DNA from 3 places in the Mammaliicoccus lentus genome. Region 3 is predicted to be linked to each of the others. Evidence: riboswitches for the same ligand, from Rfam matches in the RefSeq annotation. Region 3 holds a riboswitch; each other region holds the start of a gene.
The links. Region 3 has a riboswitch for thiamine pyrophosphate ahead of tenA (thiaminase II). Riboswitches for the same ligand answer to the same signal wherever they lie in the genome.
Positions count from the first base shown of each region.

Region 1 (5,232 bases), 1.3 Mb from region 3:
ATCAAAAAGTAGCGCAACCTATAGCTCAAGCACTTGTAAGTGAGGGTATACAATACTTCGGGTTAATATATATCGGTGCAATTTTAACAGAAGATGGTCCAAAAGTTATTGAATTTAATGCGAGATTTGGAGATCCTGAAGCACAAGTATTATTAACAAAATTAGATTCAGATTTTATTGAACTGCTAGAAAAAACATATAAAAAAGAACCTATCAAGCTTGAATGGAAAGATGAAAGTGTAGTAGGCGTTGTATTAGCATCAAAAGGGTATCCTGCTAATTACGAAAAAGGTCATATAGTTGAAGGCTTAGACCAAATAGAACAGTATTATGTTAGCGCCTTGAAAAAGAACGAAAAAGGACAATATGAAAATAACGGTGGAAGAGTTATGATTTCTATTGGAACAGGCAAAGATATAAGAGAAGCACAAAAAAATGCTTATGCTCAAGTGGAAAAAATAAAATGCGACAATTTATTCTATAGAAAAGATATAGGACATAAAGCATTGAAAGCTCAAATATAATAAAATGAAAGACCGATAAAATTTATTTGATTGCATAAATTTTATCGGTCTTTTTCATTGCGCTACATTTCGTTCTTTTAGGGAAAGATATGGTCAAACATAACGCAATGTTACCTAATATCAGTAATGTTTGTAATAGGGAAGAAACTCCCTAAACAAAACGCCAAAATAACTAATAAAATTGACATTATAATAAAATACACATCATTTATTGTAAAAGGCACTTTATAATAATAAGTTCGTTTACCATTCGTAAATCCTTTAGCTTCCATAGCTACTGCTAATCTATGAGATTTTCTTATACTTTGACTTAATGTCGGTATAAGTAAATGATTTATCCATTTAAGTCCTTTACGCTGACTTTTATCAACGACTTGATAACGCATTTTTAATGCTTGTCTTAATTGGATGAATGATGTAAACATGATAGGAATCATTCTGATAGATGCCATAAAAGCATAAGCTATTTTAGGTTTTAATTTTAAATGTTGCATGAAGCTATAGAACACATAAATAATTTGTGATGTGAAAGGTATAACCATTCCATAAAAGGAAATAACCAATGTACGCATTGTAACGTGTAAGCCTCTCATTAAGCTTTCACTCGTAATATTGATAATACCAAATTTAAACAACGTATGACTTCCTTCACCGTAAAAAATCATAAATAGCGAGGAAGTAAAGCCAAAGAATAAAGTAATAGCAATAACAATTAACAACGGCGCCCATTTTACACCGCTAATAAATATTAAATATATAAACATCACAATTGTTAAATAAAGCATGAAATCAAAATCATGTATGAAAATGGCAAAGAAAAATAGTGAAATACCTAATAATAGTTTAGTTAAAATATTAACGTTATCGATGAAAGTGTAATATCTTTTCCAATTATTCAGCATAAACGTCACCATCACTTATGGCTAATTCACGATTTTGAATGTTCAATATTCTGGTCGCGTAACGATTTATGATTTCATTTTCATGTGTAATCATGATAATAGTTTGCCCATCTGCAACTCTCTGTTTAAATAACTTAATCAGTTCAAAAGTGTTATGGCTGTCTAAACCAAATGTCGGTTCATCTAGTAATATGATTTCAGATTGCGTGCTTAATGCTGTAGCCACGCTTAATCTTTTTTTCTGTCCAATTGAAAGTTCGAATGGATGTTGTGCTTTTACATGTTCTAATCTTAATAATTTCAACATCTCTTCAGTTTTTGCTTGTGCTGTTTCTTTATTTTGATGTGAAAAATTAATCGAAATTTCATCATAAACAGACATTTCAATAAATTGTAATTCTGGATTTTGATATACAAAATACATGTGTTTAGATGCATCTTTTATTTTTTTTAGACGTTTATCTTTGTAATAAATATTTCCTTCATATTTAATAAGTTGCATTAAGGTTTCTAAAAAAGTAGTCTTTCCAGTTCCATTAGCCCCTGTTAACACTATTAATTCACCTTTGTTTATAGATAAATCGTTTACTTTAAATAACTTTTTACGATGACGTAATATTTCTAGATTACTTATATTTAATAAAGGTTCGTATTTATGGTTAATAGAAAGTGATTTAGGTGCATAATCCCATGAATTAGGATGCCAAACACCATATTCATTTAATACGTCAGTATGGTTATTTAATATGTCGTCAGGTGTACTATCATGCGTAATTTGCCCTTTATCGTTCATGACAATGACTCTGTCTACATAATTCCATATATAATCAACTTTATGCTCAACAATTACAACTGTTTGATTTTCCCAATGTTGCATGAGTAAATCCCAAAGTTGATAAGTAGAAGATGTATCTAACATTGCAGTTGGTTCATCTAAAAATAAAGTATCAGTTTTTTGCAATAAAATAGAAGCAATAGCTAATTTCTGTTTCATTCCACCGCTAAGTTGGCTAAGTTTTTTAGATGGGTCTGCCTCTAAGTTAACTTCTTGCATAGCTTTTGATATAAGTGAATCCATTCGGTTAGGCTCAACTTTCATATTTTCTAATACAAAAGCCAACTCTTCTTTAATTTTAGGCATACAAAATTGTGTGTCAGGATCTTGAAATATAACACCTGGGAAAGGGTCAATATGCTTTTCATCAACTTTCATAGGTATATCTACAGACCTAGGAATGATGCCACTTAATACATTTAATAGGGTACTTTTACCTGAACCACTCGGACCAAGTAATAAAACTTTCTCTCTATCATTTATAGTAATATTTAAATTTTTAAAAATGATACGTTCATCATCTGGATATTTAAGTCTAAGATTTTTAAGTGATAACAATTTTATAGCTCCTATAATAAGTCGTAATCTTTTTTAGAAGAAGGTCTGAATAATTTAGTAACACCAGTTCGATCAAGTGCTCGTACAATAGCGTATCCAAGCGCGCCACCTAATATAGCTCCGCTCAGTATTCTTATGCTGAACATTAATATAATATTCCAAGTTGCAACATCGCCTAAATAATTATAAAACCAATCAACGGGTAAAGTAATGATACCAGCCAAAGCTCCAGCTATAATAGCGACAGATAACTTTCTCGATTTATATCGAACAGCTAAAAATACAATTTCACAAGCTAAGCCTTGAAGTAAGGCATATACAAAAGTAGGAATATCAAATTGTCCCATAACTATTGTTTCGCCAGCACCCGCTGCAAATTCTGCTAATAATGCTACACCAGGTTTTTGAATAATCAAATAAGTGATAATAGCTGCAATAAACCAAAAACCATAAATAGATTGCTCTAAATGGAGACCAAGTGGTTTTAAAACTTCATACGGTAACCATAAAAATTTATAAATAATCGCAAATACAGCACCTATTAATACAGTTACTAAAATATCAGATAAAGTTAATCTTTTTGCCATAACTAATTCTCCTTTTTTATATAAAAAAATGCACTTCTATATCTAGATAGAAGCGCATAAAAATATTGTTATCATTATAAAAATGAATATTATAAGATTCACGAACACTTTCCTACGCTAGTATAATCTAGATCAGGTACAAAGGGTTCAGACTTTTTCAGGTCTGTCTCAGTTTAAAACGCCCCTAGTGCATTTATTGATTTGTTAACACTACGATAAGTCTTATTAAATCTTTTGTCAATAAGAACATTTTGTAACATCATATTATTCAAAAATATAATAAGAATGAGGGAGTAGGACAGAAATCTCATTTTATTAAAAAGATTTCGTAGTCCCGCCCCGGCAAAGATTACTAGGGTTAAAAAAGCTTGATATAAGTGCATTTCAGCTACTACCATTATAATGAAAGAGGCTGAGACATGTATTTATGTCCCAGCCTCTCAAGCGTTGAAATTTAAGATAAGATATATTTATTCAAAAGTGTCTTGAATGTTGTCTTTTGTTTCATCTTGTCCTTTATCGTTATCTTTTTTGTTTTCTTGTTCTTTTTTCTTAGCTTTTTCTGCTTCTTCTTTATGTTTATCGTTATTACTCATAATAACACTCCCTTAAAATGTATGATATTATTATATACCCAGGTAGTACTGACTTTTAAACTTATTTATACTTCTTGGGGCTGATTTTCGATTTATTTAAAGACATTTGAAAATGAAACAATTATAATGTTCAATGAGGTGAAGAACATGTCTATTAAGAAAAAAAGCTGGGAAGTTCATTTTAGCCGGATTATAGGTATATTCATTATCATAACGGGCCTACTGATATTATTTAATGCACCACGTATTAAAGATTATAATATTAAAGACTCTGCTAATATCCATATTCGTAATATTTGGGACTTTTTTGTAGCTTTTTTTGATGAGTTAGTAAGAATTTTAAATCACTATATAGGTGGTTTTCCAGTCATTTCGGCAATAATTATCTTGTTGTTCGGCATCTTTGTATTGTTAATAGCACGTACATTAAGAAGAACAACAAATTATGATTATGATATATCTATATTTTATATAGTTTTAACGATTATATTCATGATTATTATTTTAATGACAATGTTCCAAGTTTATAGCTATGCTTCATTTTTATTTATTATCCCATTTGCCATACATGTAGGCTATGTTGTATATAAAAGTGAACTTAATCCATTACATCGAAAAAAACATTATTTATGGATTATCATTTCATACGGAATGTGCTATTTTATTTCACAATTCGCTATGAATCATAATATTGATACAAAAAGCGTTAAACCGCTCGATGTAATGAGTGTGAATTTGTTCTTTATTTTATTATGGTGTTTTAGTCAGATGTCTGTATGGACGAGTCTTTATTTGAGACGATCATTACCAATTAGTGAAGAAGACATTGAAACTGTAAATGAAGAACGTTATTCAAGAGTTAAAAATAATCGATTAACTAGAAAAATATTTACTATGTCACAAGCTTTATACAGCAAATTAGAAGATATGAAGCAAGTTACTTTGGATAAGTTTAATTCTGAAGAGGTAAAAGAAAAAAGAAGAAAACGAAATGAAAAATGGAAAGAAATCATAAAAATTGAAGATGAAGATATACCTAAATGGATGAGAAGACCAAAATGGTTGAAAAAAAGTTATATAGAATGGATTTGTACATTCGTACTTTTCTTATTTACGATTATAGAATTTAACAATAGAAATGGCTTATTCTTATCAGGTGAATGGAGTCTATCTCAAATTCAATATGTATTTGAATGGGTAACATTATTTATAATGATGTTATTAATTATA
Region 1 is NZ_OX344834.1:1,931,917-1,937,148, reverse strand. It holds gene purD (phosphoribosylamine--glycine ligase) at 1-524, shown strand, start outside; gene ACNMOQ_RS09635 (energy-coupling factor transporter transmembrane component T family protein) at 635-1,426, opposite strand; gene ACNMOQ_RS09630 (ABC transporter ATP-binding protein) at 1,416-2,819, opposite strand; gene ACNMOQ_RS09625 (ECF transporter S component) at 2,831-3,406, opposite strand; TPP riboswitch at 3,499-3,602, opposite strand; gene ACNMOQ_RS09620 (hypothetical protein) at 3,877-4,002, opposite strand; gene auxA (lipoteichoic acid stability factor AuxA) at 4,150-5,232, shown strand, end outside.
Region 1: another riboswitch for thiamine pyrophosphate. It lies ahead of ACNMOQ_RS09625 (ECF transporter S component); the one in region 3 lies ahead of tenA (thiaminase II).

Region 2 (5,232 bases), 430 kb from region 3:
TAAATATGCCTTCAACAAATAGGAAAGGTGTCCCTCAATCTAAAGAAGAGATAAGTGATTTAATAAGTGAAAGTGCTGACACTTATTCAGAAGAACTATCTGTTAGAATGAGCGATGAAAGAAATACAGCTGAACAAAAGGCCAAAGAGAACGAACAAGATAACTTGTCGCAAGATGAAGTTTATAAACAGTATAATAAAATGATTGAAATTATACATGATGAAACAGACACATCTGAACAACCACAAACCTCGAATAAATCTATGGTAGTAAAATCATAGATTCATTCTAATTCCTCTATTAATAAAAATAGTCTTCCAAAACTAAAATACTCTCGATTCTATATTCCAGTGTGTCTAGAATATAAATAACCAGACGCTTATTAAATTGTTCAAATTATTGGACGTTTAATTACTTCCTACAAACTTATTCTAAAATTTGTGGGAAGTATTTTATATTTTATAAGTAGTTTATATATGACTTAAGAGTTTAATTATAATTGTGTAACCAATTACAGTGGTGTTACAAATTGCACTTTAATTAATTTTACACAACTTAAAAGAATACTTTCATGAAAGTTCTCAAGAAAGTATAAAGCTGTAAAATATTCTTGAGATTTATGTAATACAATTGTAATAATTAGCTGTAATTTTTCATATGGTTGTAACCTATGTCATCAAATTTAATGATATAGTTTATAAAGTAAAAATCATAAATAAAGAGATAACCTTACAGGAGGAAATATTCAATCATGAAAAAATTATTAGCAGTTTCAACAGCAGCAGTTGCAGTTACGACAGGGGTAACAGCTACAGCTGATGCAGCAACTCATACAGTAAAATCGGGAGACACTTTATTTGAGATCTCTAAACAATACGGAACAACAGTTGACGCACTTAAAGCGGACAATGGTTTAAATTCAAACTTAATCTTACCTAACCAAGTAATTAAAGTTAATGAAGCGAAAGCAGAAAATACTGAAGCGACTACAGAATACACTGTAGTTTCAGGAGATACTTTAGGGAAAATTGCATCTAAATATGATGTAACAGTATCTCAATTGAAAGCATGGAACAACTTAAATTCAGATCTAATTGTTGTTGGTCAAACTTTATCATTACAAGCACCAGCACAATCAGCTGAACCAGCAACAGCTCCAGTAGCTCAACAAGCTCCGGTTCAACAAACTGAAACACAAGTTGAAGCACCAGCTTACCAAGCTAACTATCAAGCACCAACACAATCATACAAAGCACCAGCTCAACCAACATACAATAAAGTTCAAACTTCACAAACTTCATATAAAGCGCCAGCTCAATCGGCTAGCACTGGTGGATCTACTAAAGCTCAATTCTTAGCTGCAGGTGGAACTGAAGCAATGTGGAATACAATTGTATTACCAGAATCAAGTGGTAATCCAAATGCGGTAAGCCCTAACGGTTACCAAGGTTTAGGTCAAACTAAAGAATCATGGGGAACTGGTTCTGTAGCTACACAAACTAAAGGTATGTTAAACTACGCGAAACAACGTTATGGTTCTGAAGCAGCTGCAATTGAATTCCGTAAAACTCATGGCTGGTGGTAAGCTAAAAGCTTAATTTTCAAGTTATATAAATAATATTAATTCAATCGTCTAGGAAATATCCTAGGCGATTTTTTATATTTTACTAATGTTGTTTAATTTGACCATTATAAATGTATTTGATAATCTTAAAGTAATTGAATAAAGGAATGACTACTAGGGGCGCCTATAGGCTGAGATGAATTCGTTCAGTCCCTTATACCTGATTTGGATAATGCCAACGTAGGAAAGTGGTCAATTAACGTATACTCTACTTTTAATTGACTTCTTTTTATACGAAAGAAGTCATTTTTTTATTTAAAAAATTATTAGGAGAGATAACATGCGTTTTTCTGAGCAGTTACAACAAAAAGTAGAACCAATTATTGAAGAAATATATAATGATGGATTCATTCAAGGGTTTGTAAATGATGACATTTCAGCAGAAGCTGTAAAGCATTATTTAAAAGCGGATGCCAGATATTTAAATGAATTTGCTAAAGTCTATGCGCTATTAATTCCTAAGATAGACTCTAAAGAAGAGTTGAAATTTTTATTAGAACAAATAGAATTCGCTTCTTCAGGGGAAGTAGGAGCTCATCAAATATTAGCGGATTATATCGGTGAAGATTATCATGAAGTAATAAAAGATGGGGCATGGTATCCTACTGCAGATCACTATATTAAGCATATGTATTATAATGCGTACGCACATGAAAATGTTGCTTATACTGTAGCAGCTATGGCACCATGTCCATATGTATATAGAAGGATAGCTCAACTAGCTATTGAGAGAAATAATTTTTCGTCTAATCATAAGTTACAAGAATGGTTTAAATTTTACTATAAAGGTATGGATGAACTAATGGGCGTACTAGACAACTGGCTCGATACTTTTAGTGAAAATGCATCTAAAGCAGAAATAGAACTAGTCGAAAGAAATTTTTTAGAAAGCACTGTTCATGAACGCAATTTCTTCAACATGTCGTATATTCAAGAAAAATGGGAATTTGAGGAGAGATAAATATGAAAAAACCAAACATTGCGTTATCGATTGCTGGTACCGACCCAACAGGCGGAGCAGGTATCATGGCAGATTTAAAATCATTTCAAGCGTCAGGAGTATATGGAATGGCAGTTCCAACTAGTATCGTTTCTCAAAATACTTTAGGTGTACAAGATGTCTACCATTTACCTATAGAAGTACTTGAATCTCAATTGAAAAGTGTATTCGATGATGAAACGCCAGATGCAATAAAAACGGGCATGATTGCATCAGAAGAAATGATGGAAACAATCAAACCTTATATTGAACAAGCTAATAAACCTTATGTCATTGATCCTGTAATGGTCGCTAAAAGTGGAGATTCACTGATGGATGATAAAGGTAAAAATAAATTAAAATCTATATTATTACCATTAGCTACTGTGGTAACGCCAAATATACCAGAAGCTGAAGATATAACAGGGTATAAAATTCAAACAGAAGAACAAATCAAAAAAGCTGGAGAATTTTTCTTAAATGAAGTTGGTTCTAAAGGTGTTGTCATTAAAGGCGGTCATTTAGAAGGTGATGCTATTGATTATTTATTTACACAAGAGGGTATAAGAAGTTGGAAGAGTGAAAGATTTGATACGCAACACACACATGGGACTGGTTGTACATTTAGCGCAGTGATTACAGCAGAATTAGCTAAAGGACATACGATAGAAGAAGCGGTTAATACAGCTAAGAGATTTATTACTTTAGCAATTAAGTACACGCCAGAAATAGGAAAAGGTAGAGGACCAGTAAATCATTTCGCATATCAAAAAGTAGAGGGATTGGATTATGAGTAAACTACAAAATATTCGAGAAACAGGACCACTCGTAGTATGTTATACAAACGATGTTGTAAAAAACTTTACAGCGAACGGTTTAATATCGCTAGGAGCAAGTCCAGCTATGAGTGAAGAACCAGAAGAAGCGGAAGAATTTTCGAAAGTAGCAAGCGCCTTTTTAGTAAATATAGGTACAATTACAACTGATAAAGCATATGATATGAAAGAATATGCGAAAATAATGCATGATAACGGAGTGCCCGTTGTACTAGACCCAGTTGCAGTTGGAGCATCCACAATTAGAAAGACATTCTGCCAAACACTTCTTAACGATCAAGTAGTTGATGTAATAAGAGGTAACGCATCAGAAATATTAGCTTTAGTTGACGAAGAAACAACTATGAAAGGCACAGATAGTGATGATTCGTTAGACGTAGTAAAAATTGCTAAAAAAGCGCATAAACAATTGAATTTACCGATTATATTAACAGGAAAAACAGATGTTATTGCATGTAATAATCAATATTTAGAATTAAATAATGGTAGTGAAATGCTGACAAAAATTACTGGTGGAGGATGTTTACTAGGTGCTGTAGTGGGTGCTTTTCTTGCAAATGAAAAACAAATTACAGTAGATTTATTAGGAGAAGCATTATCAACGTATAATATCGCTAGCGAAATTGCGAGTGAACAATCCGGCGCGCATTTACCAGGTACATTCAAAGTTGCATTTATTGATCAATTGAATGCAATAACGGATGAAATTGTTAAGCAAAAACAGAAAGTGAAAGAAGTGAAATGATGTTTAAACAAGAATTGCTAAAAGTTTATTTTATAGCAGGCAGCCAAGACGTCCCTAACAAAAATTTATATACTGTTCTTGAGGAAGCATTAAAATCAGGTATTACAATGTTTCAATATCGAGAAAAAGGACCTAATAGTAAAACAGGCAAAGACAAAGAAACATTAGCGAAACAATTATTTGAACTATGTAAAAAATATAATGTACCGTTCATAGTAAATGACGATGTCGATTTAGCCTTAAAAATAAATGCTGATGGTATCCATGTTGGACAAGACGATAAAAATGTATCGTTATTTAAAGATAAGTTTGAAAATAAAATCATTGGATTAAGCGTTGCTAATAAAGAAGAATATAATTTATCAGATATTTCACTTGTTGATTATATAGGTACAGGTCCTATACATTCAACGCTTTCTAAAAGTGATGCAGGTGAAGAGGGTGGTTATGACCTCATTTCTAACTTAAGAAGATATGATGAAAATATACCAATTGTTGCTATTGGAGGTATAACAGAAGCTGACGTCATACCTTTGATAAACGCTGGTGCGGATGGGGTTAGCATTATTTCAGCTATAGCAAAAAGTACAAATATTGAACAAACTGTGAAGGGCTTTCATAATCAATATAAAAAAGTACTATAAATTTAAGATATTGATTTATGTTGAATAGAAACTATGGTAGAATAACCTTTATGTGAGTATATCAATAGAGGTGGAAAAATGAAGAAAAAAGCTTTATGGCCATTATTATTCGGTGTAATGGTTGTGCTAGCTGGGTGTGATTATTCTAAACCTGAGAATAGAGATGGATTCTTTTATAATACATTTGTTAAACCAATGGACAATTTAATTCATTGGCTCGGTGCTAACTTAGATCACAACTATGGACTAGCAATTATAATTATTACGTTAATCGTGCGTTTAGTCTTATTCCCATTCATGATGAAAACGTATAAAAATCAAAAATTAATGCGTGAAAAAATGAAATTAGCTAAACCTGAAATGGAAAAAATTCAGGAGAGAGTTAAACGTGCTAGAACTCAAGA
Region 2 is NZ_OX344834.1:831,381-836,612, forward strand. It holds gene ACNMOQ_RS04015 (single-stranded DNA-binding protein) at 1-281, shown strand, start outside; gene ACNMOQ_RS04020 (LysM peptidoglycan-binding domain-containing protein) at 752-1,585, shown strand; TPP riboswitch at 1,731-1,828, shown strand; gene tenA (thiaminase II) at 1,905-2,585, shown strand; gene thiD (bifunctional hydroxymethylpyrimidine kinase/phosphomethylpyrimidine kinase) at 2,588-3,400, shown strand; gene thiM (hydroxyethylthiazole kinase) at 3,393-4,184, shown strand; gene thiE (thiamine phosphate synthase) at 4,181-4,828, shown strand; gene yidC (membrane protein insertase YidC) at 4,907-5,232, shown strand, end outside.
Region 2: another riboswitch for thiamine pyrophosphate. It lies ahead of tenA (thiaminase II); the one in region 3 lies ahead of tenA (thiaminase II).

Region 3 (5,232 bases):
TAGGAAAAATCTCACCTTTGTCTTCGATCATGGAAGATCCGCCCCATTCAAATTGTAACGGGTTATCTCTCAACCAAATGTCCGCTTCTGCTACTTTATTTAAATATGATTCGATTTCTTCAACAACTTCTTGGTAATTTTCATTCGGTAAATAATGCACCGTTATCCATAATCGACATTGGTCTGCTATAAATGCAGGGTGACGCCCTCCTTCAATAACGGCTGGGTTAATTGTTGTTGTTCCATTTGGCATATTTGGATATTGTTTCATAACAGACCAATGTTGTTCTAATTCTTGCAATGCTTGTATTATTTTGCTCATTTTTTCTATTGCACTTGCTCCAAATAATCCTCCACCAGCATGTATCATCTGTTGTCTAGCACCATCATGTATGGTTTCTTTACTTTGTACAGTTATCCATCCAGTTATTACGCCACCTTGACCTTGTGCTATTTGATTACTAGTATCTAATACTATAGCTAAATCGGCTGCTTCAATTTGTTCGCAAGCTGTCTTAGTACCTGCTTCTCCTACTTCTTCACCTACTACAGATTGAATGATAATATCGCCTTTCGGTTGAATATCTTCTTTACAAAGTTTTTCAATCACATATAATAACGTTCCAAATCCACCTTTCATGTCACTCACACCACGACCATATAAATATTCATCTGCTTTCGTTAACTGAAATGGAGGATGCAACCATTCTGAAGCATCTCCAACTTCTGCTACATCTACATGACCATTTAAAATCAATTTAGGTGCATCTTTGTTCGTTCCTCTCAACACCGCATTAATGACACTATCATTCTCATATAATGGTATGCGTTCTATTTCAAAATTAAGTTCTTTAAGTAAATCTTCAATGTCATCTTGTAATGGATCAGTGTTGCGAGCAGGAGGACTTTCAGTATTAAACTTGATGAGCATATCGATTAAATCAAAATGTCTTTGGTTCATTTCTACTACCTGCCTTTAGTTTATTTTACTGGCACTGACCACGTTTCTAAATTCTCAGCCATCTCCCAGAACATATATTCATAGTAGCTCGTCTTTACGACTATATTTTCTAATCGCGCTAATTCTTCTTCAGTCTTACCTTCAGCTACTTTATCCATTAATTCAATACAATCTTCTTTAAATAAAGTAAATTCGTCAGATGAATACATTTTCACCCATTCTCCGTAAAGTGGATGATCTGTTGCTCCTTCAATATTTGCTAGTTTCAAACCAATATAATTATAGCTCCATGTACAAGTTAAAATAGCTGCAATCACATTTTCAATTCCACCTTGTTGAGCTAAATTCAGCATATAGCTTGTATATGCTACAGTAGTTTCTGCTGGTTCTGTTTCTTGTAGCTCCTCTTCAGAAATGTCGAATTGCTTAGCATATCCGCGGTGTAAATCCATTTCTGTATGCAACGTTCCATTTGCCAAATCTGCGTACGTTGTCATCATATTTAAGTCTGTAGATTTAGATGCTCCTATTAAAAATAATCTCGTATACTCAATTAAATAAATATAATCTTGCCTTAACCAATGTTTAAATTTTTCTTGTTCCAACGTACCTTTACCTAACTTTTCAATAAATGGATGTTCTAAATAAGATGCCCAAATTGGTTCGACACGCTCAAATAATCTTTCTGTAAATTTCATGGTATTTTCCTCCTTAAGAATATAAAAAAAACGCTATTTTCCATTAGAAAATAGCGTGTACTCACATACAGATAAAGTTACGCCACTTTCCTACGCTAGTATCATCTAGATCAGGTTCAAGGAATTTTAAAGTTAATCTTTAATCTCAGCCTAAAAATAAGGCACTTCCAGTGGTTTCTTCGTATATTTAATTAGTTCGTAACACCAACATACATTCTTTTTATATTTTTTGCAAATTTCAATTTATTCACATGACTTTAAAAATGCTTTAGCACTTTTATTCACTTCTTTAAAATCAATACCTTGTTGCATAGCTGCAAATACACAACCACAATAGCATTGTCTAAAAATATCATATTCCTTACACATCGTAATTGATCTTTCATATCCTTTATTCTTCTTAAAATCACTCGGTAAATAATGAACATTATAAATACTTTGTACTTCCATACCTAATTCATTAATCAATTGAGCGTTTTTCTTAGGTGACAGTGTTAAAGCACTCGCAAAATAGTCATAGCCTAAGTTTACAGCCGCTTCAGCAACAAGTTCTAGACGCATTTCAAAACAAGCAGTACACCTTAGACCACCTTCATTCTCATCAGCAAGTTCTTTATCCTTTACCATTTTCATAAATTTATGTGGCTCATATGGCGCCTCTATATATTTGACATTCGTATTCATTTTCTCATTAAAAGCTGTAACAAAATCTTCTTGAACCTTAGCTCTTCTTTGATACTCAGCTTTAGGATGAATATTAGGATTCGCAAAATAAATCGCAACATCAGCATACTCCGTTAACAACTCTAACGTATAAGTACTACAAGGTGCACAACAACTATGAATTAAAATACTAGGTCTTTCCTCTTGACGCTCCCAATCACTTATCATTTTTCTCATTACTCTATCGTAATTAATCTTTTGATTTTTCATCTTATCAATAATGTTATTCGCAGCAATCAACCTCAACACTCCTTATGTTAAAAATTGTAAAATATATTTTATTTTATAACAATCAGTGATGAGAGGCAATTGTGTTAAGGTTGGATATGCGTGGGTATTAGCCGCAAAAAAGAGATTCTTTTATTATCTCAAGAACCTCTTTTTAAATATATTTATTTTAAATTAAGTTCTGCTATTCGCTCGTTATTATAGACCAATCCTTGTTTAAGTAATTTTAAATGGTTAACTTTATCAACACTATTAGTAACAACTGTGATAATAGTCGTTTCTTTATTTAATTCTATGATTCGATTTCTATCCATTTTAGCAATTAATTGACCTGGTTTAACAACTTGTCCTTCTTTAACATTAAGCTCGAATACATCTTCTTTAATTTCAACTGTGTCTATTCCCATGTGCACTAAAATTTCTAGTCCTTCTTCTGTTTCAAAGCCAATGGCATGTTTAGAATCTGAAATTAAAGTAACTCTACCTTTTATTGGACTGTATATCTCATCAATTTCTGGTATTGTACCAAAACCTTCACCCATCATTCGTTGAGAAAATACCGGGTCATTTACATCTGCTAAGGATATTATTTTTCCTTGTGTAACACTGTTTAACATTTCAGGAATTTTATTCTTGGTTTCTAACTCTTCATCATCTAATTCTGATTGATTTGTACTTTCAGTTACTACATTGGTAACTTTTGATACGCCAAATACATTTGTAATAATGAATCCTAATACAAATGTAGCAATACCAACAATTACATAAGTTAATAATTGGCTAAAATCATATATATACATAAGTGGTGATAGTATAACAGCTAATCCATAAGAGTTTGCTTGTATATTTAATAAAGCGAGAACTCCACCACCTAAAGCCGAACAAAGTAGCATAATACTTAATGGTCTAATTCCACTACGAAGTACAACACCAAACAACGCAGGCTCGCTTACACCTAATAATTGTGTAATTGTTGCACTTATACCTGCAGTTTTAAATGATGCTTTTTTACTTCTTAATGATAATGCAAGACATACACCAGCATTAGAAAAACCATACATAGCTGCCAAAGTGATAAGTGGATTAAATCCAGTTGAAGCTAATAACGAAGTTTCTACAATAATAAACATATGGTGCAATCCAGTCATAACAGCTAAAGGATATAAAAAGCCAATCAATAATCCACCAAATCCAAATGGTAAATGAATAAATGATTTAACTACTGTAATACCAAGTGATTCTATACCATGTACAATCGGTCCCATAATAAATAGTGAGAAAATCATCATTAATAATATAACGAAAAATGGTGTGAATATTAAATCTAATGCATTTGGCATTATCTTTCTTAGTCTTTTCTCAAGCTTTGCACCAATTATTCCTGAAAACAATGCAGTTAAAATACTTCCTTGATATCCTACGATAGGAATAAATCCACCAACCATTATAGGATCAGTATCTCCACTTGCTACATCATAAGCGTTTGGTAATGCCGGCGATACAAGCATAAGACCTATTAAGAAACCAATAATTGGGGTCCCACCAAAGGTCCTAAACGCACTCCAAGCTATAAATGCAGGCAGGAATGCAAATGCTGTATCAGTCAAAACAGTTATTAATGTTTGTATATAGTTGGGTATCATTTCAGGGCTGGCACCGAAAAACCCTAAAACTGACTCATTAAAGACGACTCCTTTAAGACCTAGGAATAAACCTGTAGCTCCCAACACTGGTATAATTGGTATGAATACATCCGCTAATAATCTAATTGCACGTTGAATACTTCCTTGATTCTCATTCTTCATTTCATCCTTCGATGTTTCCTCAAAATGGTTTGCTTTTGATATTTCTTCATACACATTATTAACTATACCTGTGCCTAAAATAATTTGATATTGACCACCAGTATAAAAAACACCTTTTACTTCTTCTATCTCTTCAATTGCTTCATCGTTTATACTTTTTCTATCTTTAACTGATAAGCGTAATCTTGTAGCACAATGTGTAACACTTTCAATATTATCTTCCCCAATTTCATTTACGATGCTATGAGCGATATTTTCATATTTATTGTTACTCATAATTTTCACCTCTTTCATAAATTTTTATTCACATGAGTTCTAAAGTTATTGCTTCATAAGGTTTAAGTGAAATTTCATTTAACTTAGTATTTACATCCTCATAGTTATTTAAAATAATTTTATATTTATCTGTACCTAACTTAATATGAGAATTTTCATTTGATAAGTTAACAATAACTTGAATAGTTTTACTATCTTTTTGTCGGTAATAACTAATAATGTTCTCATTAATATCATGAGTTATAGGTTGAAATTCTCCATTTATGAATACGTCTTTATATTCAGAGTTATTTCTTAAATCTATAAGTTTTTTATAAAAGTTAAATAAAGATTTATTACTATTTAATTGTTCCGCAGCATTAATTTGAGGGTATTCTTCAGTTAAAGGTAACCAAGGTAAGCCTTTTGTAAAGCCCCCATTTTTTGAATTATCCCATGGGAAAGGTGTGCGTGTATTATCTCTGCTACGCAAATTCACAAAATTTAATGCTTCCTCTTTACTAAATCCTTCATCAATGGAACGATAATAATTGTCTATGCT
Region 3 is NZ_OX344834.1:400,892-406,123, reverse strand. It holds gene ACNMOQ_RS01820 (acetylornithine deacetylase) at 1-961, opposite strand, end outside; gene tenA (thiaminase II) at 982-1,659, opposite strand; TPP riboswitch at 1,730-1,838, opposite strand; gene ACNMOQ_RS01810 (epoxyqueuosine reductase QueH) at 1,903-2,622, opposite strand; gene ACNMOQ_RS01805 (PTS beta-glucoside transporter subunit IIBCA) at 2,775-4,691, opposite strand; gene ACNMOQ_RS01800 (alpha-glucosidase) at 4,720-5,232, opposite strand, start outside.